2 regions of the Pseudoalteromonas sp. Scap06 genome follow, and region 1 is predicted to be linked to the other one. Evidence: predicted binding sites of a transcription regulator. Region 1 holds the regulator's gene; the other holds the start of a gene.
The links. Region 1 encodes sigma-54, which starts transcription at its own class of promoters, with help from an activator protein. Its sites were predicted from a motif close to GTTGGCACGNNNNTNGNNT; they were not measured.

Region 1 (3,171 bases):
AAGTGGTGAAAAACGTTGGCCTAGAGGTTGAAGCTGGCAGCATTGTCGGCTTACTTGGCCCCAATGGCGCAGGTAAAACCACGACTTTTTACATGATTGTAGGCCTTGTACCGAGCGATAAAGGCAAAATATCAATCGATGATCAAGATATCACTTTATTACCAATGCACAGCCGAGCTCGCCTAGGGATAGGATATTTACCACAAGAATCATCGATTTTTAGAAAGCTGACGGTCTACCAAAACTTAATGGCTATTTTAGAAACACGCAAAGAGCTTAATAAGCAGCAACGTGAAGATACCTTAAATAATTTACTTGATGAATTTAGTATTCAACATATTCGTGACAGCCAAGGTATGGCCCTATCAGGTGGTGAGCGCCGCCGTGTTGAAATTGCGCGAGCATTAGCAGCAAATCCTAAATTTATACTATTAGACGAACCCTTTGCAGGGGTTGATCCTATCTCTGTATTAGATATTAAAAAAATTATAGAACACCTTAAAAATCGAGGAATTGGCGTATTGATCACAGATCACAACGTACGCGAAACTCTTGATGTTTGTGAAAAAGCCTACATAGTTTCTCATGGAGAGTTAATTGCATCAGGCACTCCAGAATATGTATTAAACGATAAAACGGTACGCGATGTTTATTTAGGCGAGCAGTTCAAGCTCTAATATGTGTGTTATTACACTAAGCATCTGCTAATATTAATTATACTAATTTAAAAGGATTGTTAGAGATAAATGAGGCAATCATTACAGCTGCGCATGGGCCAGCAACTTACAATGACTCCACAGTTGCAACAAGCAATTCGCTTATTGCAACTCAGTACATTGGATCTCCAGCAAGAAATTCAAGAAGCGCTCGATAGCAATCCCTTGCTTGAAGTTGAAGAACAAGATTACAGTGAAGATGCTGCGGGTAAAAACGAACAAAAAGCCGATATCGAAGAATCAACGCTAAGTGCTTCAGCTGATGAAAAACCTAGCGAATATGAGCAAGATAGCGGCGAAGCCATGACCAAAGACACCATTAGCGATGATATGGCAATGGATGTTACATGGGATGAATACATGAGCGCAGCACCTGCCTCTTCATCAGGACCAATGCCTGAAGATGAATCAATTTATCAAGGCTCTTCAACTGAAACGCTACATGAATATTTAATGTGGCAATTGCAACTGACACCGTTTAGCCCTACTGATGAAGCCATCGCGATTGCTATCGTAGAAGCCGTGGACGATTCGGGCATTTTAACTCTTAGCTGTGAAGAAATATTAGAGAGCTTTAATCAAGAGAACGACATAGAAGATGAAGTTGAACTTGATGAAATAGAAGCGGTATTAAAGCGTATTCAGCTATTTGATCCGGTAGGAATAGCCGCGCGTAGTTTACAAGAGTGTTTGTGTATTCAATTGAATCAGTTTGATCAAGACACGCCTTTTTTAAACGAAACAAAAATGATCTTAACTGATCACATTGATTTATTGGCTGCGCGTGATTATCGCACGTTAATGAAGAAAACTAAGCTCAAAGAAGATGAGCTTAAAGAGGTCATGACGTTAATTCACACCCTTAGCCCAAAACCGGCAGACACTATCGTTAGAGAAGAGTCAGAGTACGTTATTCCTGATGTGTCGGTTAAAAAAGTGAAAGGCCGTTGGGTGGTTGAACTAAACCCAGATAGCATGCCTAAAATTAGGGTAAACAGCCAATATGCAGCTATGTCTCGTACGGTCAAATCAAGTGGCGATAGCCAGTTCATTCGCTCACACTTACAAGAAGCTAAATGGTTTATAAAAAGCTTAGAGAGTAGAAACGACACGCTGCTTAAAGTAACCAACTGTATTGTGCAGCAACAACAGGCCTTTTTTGAACATGGTCCTGAGGCGATGAAGCCTATGGTACTTAATGACGTAGCCGAAATGGTAGAAATGCACGAGTCGACTATTTCACGTGTTACTACGCAAAAATACATGCATACACCACGCGGTATTTTTGAGCTTAAATATTTCTTTTCCAGCCATGTAAGCACTGAAAATGGTGGTGAATGTTCTTCAACAGCAATACGCGCATTAATTAAAAAATTAATCGCTGCAGAAAACTCAGCTAAACCATTGAGTGATAGCAAAATTGCAGATATATTGGCTGAGCAAGGAATTAAAGTAGCAAGGAGAACTATTGCAAAGTATCGCGAATCTCTAGCTATTCCCCCGTCAAATCAACGTAAAAGTTTGATTTAAGGCGTACAACAAAGAGGAAAATGTTTATGCAACTGAATTTAACTGGTCGCCATGTAGATATTACCGACTCGCTTAGAGACTACGTAAATAGTAAATTTTCGAAGTTACAGAGGCACACTGATCACATAACGAATGTGCACGTTATTCTCGATGTAGAAAAACTAAACCAAAAAGCCGAAGCAACCGTTCATGTTAGTGGCGCTGAGATTTTTGCTTCTACTGAACACCAAGATATGTATGCCGCTATAGACTCGCTGATTGACAAGCTAGATCGTCAAGTAATTAAACACAAAGAGAAACTTGCTCGACACTAACACTATGAAACTAAGCTCACTTATCTGTCAGGACTGCAGTAAAGCTGCGGTCCTTTTTAATAGTAAAAAAAGAATTTTAGAATTTATCAGTGAATTGGCTCACAATAAACTGCCCTATTTAGCTCAACAAGATATTCTTAATGCATTAACAGCAAGAGAAAAACTAGGGAGCACAGGTATAGGCCGAGGAATTGCAATTCCTCATGGTCGTATGAGTGGTGTACAAGAGCCTCTTGCACTTATATTAGTGAGCGAAGCGGCTATTAATTTTGATGCAATAGATAATCGACCGGTCGACATTTTTGTTGCCTTAATTGTACCCGACGGTGACAATAAGCAGCATTTAAAAACCTTAGCCACTATAGCTGAAAAGCTCAACGATAAAGAATTTTGTAAGCAATTACGGGCGGCAAAATCCGACAATGAGCTGTACCAGATCATTGTAAGTCAACCGTAGCAATAATAAAGGGTGATAAATGGAATTAATAATTATAAGTGGTCGCTCAGGTTCTGGTAAATCTGTTGCGTTACGCGTTGTTGAGGATTTAGGTTATTATTGTGTAGATAATATACCTTTAAATTTATTACCTTCTCTTGTTCGTAGTGTTTCC
Region 2 (3,171 bases), 1.2 Mb from region 1:
GCGTCGTATAAGTCAGCTTTTAGCTAAAGCAAGCAACAAGTTAAGGGGGAAATAGGATGTGTTAACAATGGGAGTTAAACCTTCTCAAGCTTGATATTGTTAACCAAGCTTTGTTTGAGGAGGCAATTTATTTACTGGCGTACAAACTGTATTCGCTTAATGATAATTGTGTGTCTTTGTCACGGTCATAACTGCCAAAGCGTGACCATAAAGCAGGATCGCTGGCAGCTTCAGAGCGAGTTAAAAAGCCATCTTGGTTGCGGTCAAGTTTTTCAAATTTTTCGGCAATATAACTGCTTGTTGCAAAACTCATACAGCTAAAAACAGTCAGTGTTAGTAAAATAATATTTTTAAAATGCTTCATATAAATGCTCAGAACAGGTTAGTGGTTAAGTAGTTTTTAAACTCAGCTAAAGAAATTCTGTTGTCTTGATTTTCATCCCAATTTGAAAATGAGTTTAATAGCTGAGGCTGAGCAGCAAGCTCGCTGTGGGTTAAATATCCATCATTATTTGTATCTAAATGCTCAAAGCGTTGCTTTACATCAAGTGCCAATGCACTTTGGCTGATAAAAAGTAAAGCACCAATAAAGGGAAGCAGTATTCTCATAGTTGGCGTTCCAAGGTGTATTTAAATTGCTGCAGTATTGAAAGAAAGCACTTGCCATAATTTAACTCCCAACATTAAATCCGTTTACACACTCCCTCAGGGATTATGGCAAATGCTTTTAACTCTATATTACAAAACGAAACTTGAATCTAAGCTTAAAGTTTAAAGTTATCGAACTCTTTTTTAGAAATCATCTCGTTATTGTCTTTGTCTAAATCAGTAAATTGCTTGAGTAGCTGTTTATCTTGTTTAGCCTCTGTAAGCGATATTTGGCCATCCATATTTTTATCTAAATGCATAAAACGTACATTTAACGACGATGCCAATGCCGTCGCGCTAATAGCCAAAAATAGTAGTGAAAAAGCACCAATTAATTGTTTCATAAATATACTCCTTTATTTTACAAACTGTTTAAATTCATCGAACGATAATTGTCCGTCTTCATTTTTATCTATTTGTGCAAAATTCTCATGCAGTAATGCATCTTCACCAGCTTCCGCTTCACTTAATGTGCCGTTGCTGTCCTTATCTAGGCTGTAAAATGCTGTGTTCACATCAAGAGCAAATGAATGGATACTTGTGAAACATAACGCTATTAATACAGTCGATTTTAAATAACCTTTAGTCATTCCTTGGCCTTTAAAAATTAATATTTATAAGCGTAATACAATTATGGTGCCAGTTTTTATTTTTATTAAAAATCATAGGTTTAACTTTCTAGCGTATTTTTAATAGGTAATATTTACCGACGCTTGTGTGTTTTATGCAACATTTTCTCAGTTAGGGTTTTTTACTATTTTTAAATCAAGTGCTTAACTTGTCGCAATTGTGCGACATTGCAACGGTTTTACTCTCAAAAATGTATTTGGTTCAGCGAGTGTATAAGTTGAACGCTTAATAATAGAGCGCTTAAAAGTAGTGAAGGATTAGTGTATGCCTGTAATCATGGCTGAAAAATATAAAGCATTGGTAAATTGGCGTCCTAATTTGATTGGCCAGTTTGTAATGAGCATGCTGTTGTCACTCTTGCCTTTGTCTATTGTGGTTATTGTATTTTTAAATGTATTAAATAAACAATTAGCGGTCACGCAGCAAATTGTCAGTAATAACTACCAAGTAACCAAGTCGTTTAATGCTCTTAAACAAGAGCTCAACAGTTTAGAAAGGGCAACAAGGCAAAATTGGGTTTTAAAAAGCGATTCACTCGATAAACTTATCGTGGATAAATGGCAGTCATCGCTGGACAATATAAATGAGCTTAAACAGCTTTCTAGCAGCCAGCAAAGTACTCAACAATGGCAAAGGTTAACAGATACGCTAAAAGCAGCGCATACCAAACTGGTGGTTGAAGCTCGTGAGCAAGCAGAGTTGTTTGTGCCAATTAGTGAAATACTGGCAGATCTAACAATGTGGCTTCGCGAAACCAATGAAGCCAAAATCACTCAAAACCAAATTAAACTGACAAATTTACAAGCCTCCTTTATAAACTGGTTAGTGGCACTTACGCCTTTAACCTTACTTGTTGGGGGTGGGTTTTTATGGCGGATAAGTGGCCGTTTAAAAGGTTTAACCTCCGTTATTGATAAATTAGGCCAAGGAGATTGGCAGCAAAAAATATCGGTGCAGGGATCTGCTGAACTTATTGAACTAGGTAACAAATTGCAGTGGGTGCAAGCGCAATTGCATATGCTAGAGCAGCAAAAAGATACGTTTTTACGCCATGTTACTCACGAGCTAAAAACACCCTTGGCCTCTATGGTGGAGGGCACTGAATTATTAGCCGATGAAATTGTTGGGCCGATTAATAATGAGCAAAAAGCAGTGCTTGGGTTAATCAGTCAATCTATGGTGCGATTACGCACTATGATAGACAGTTTGTTAAGCTATAACGCGATTCGAACCAGTAAAGATAATGTGAGTGAAGTGGAATTTAACCAGCTCATTAAAAAGGTAAGTAATCATTTTGAACATAGGTTAAACGCACGAGAGCAGTCGCTTATTTGGCACAATAGCTTACCGACAGTTGCACTTAATTTACCGAGAGAATTAATTGAAATGATTTTAATTCAGTTAATCTCTAATGGTTTAAAGTTTTCAAAGCCAAACCAAGCTGTGTCGATTAGTTTAAGTTTAGAAAGTAATAACTTAATTATACAGGTTGCTGATGAGGGCTGTGGTATTAAAGAGCATGAAAAAGAACATGTTTTTGGCGCTTTTTATCAAGGTAAACACAGTAAAGAGATTAGTCTTCAAGGCAGTGGTTTAGGCCTTACCATAGTAAAAGAGTCGGTTGAACAGTTACAGGGTAAGTTAACTATTGAGCATAATGAGCCGCAAGGCTGTCGATTTAACATTGTCATCCCCTATAAAAATAAAGGAGTTAAATAATATGTCTGCGCGTTTAATGGCTATTTTATGGCTAACCAGCAGTCTCGTTTTTTTATCTGGGTGTGAATTAACAAACACTCAAACACCAGCTAAACCTGAGCTAATAGCTCAAACTCAGCCCAATCCAAAGCCGCGGCCAAAACTAGATCTTATGTATCCGCCCGCCGCGCAAGT

Region 2: the regulator sigma-54 is predicted to act here: its motif matches at 1,274-1,292, upstream of FLM47_RS12280 (EF-hand domain-containing protein).

The regions. Positions count from the first base shown of each region.
Region 1 covers NZ_CP041330.1:423,601-426,771, reverse strand. Annotated here, with positions in the region: gene lptB (LPS export ABC transporter ATP-binding protein) at 1-677, shown strand, start outside; gene FLM47_RS01980 (RNA polymerase factor sigma-54) at 747-2,246, shown strand; gene hpf (ribosome hibernation promoting factor) at 2,273-2,560, shown strand; gene ptsN (PTS IIA-like nitrogen regulatory protein PtsN) at 2,565-3,017, shown strand; gene rapZ (RNase adapter RapZ) at 3,037-3,171, shown strand, end outside.
Region 2 covers NZ_CP041330.1:2,642,577-2,645,747, reverse strand. Annotated here, with positions in the region: gene FLM47_RS12295 (EF-hand domain-containing protein) at 128-364, opposite strand; gene FLM47_RS12290 (EF-hand domain-containing protein) at 373-609, opposite strand; gene FLM47_RS12285 (hypothetical protein) at 765-992, opposite strand; gene FLM47_RS12280 (EF-hand domain-containing protein) at 1,005-1,238, opposite strand; gene FLM47_RS12275 (HAMP domain-containing sensor histidine kinase) at 1,543-2,997, shown strand; gene FLM47_RS12270 (hypothetical protein) at 2,999-3,171, shown strand, end outside.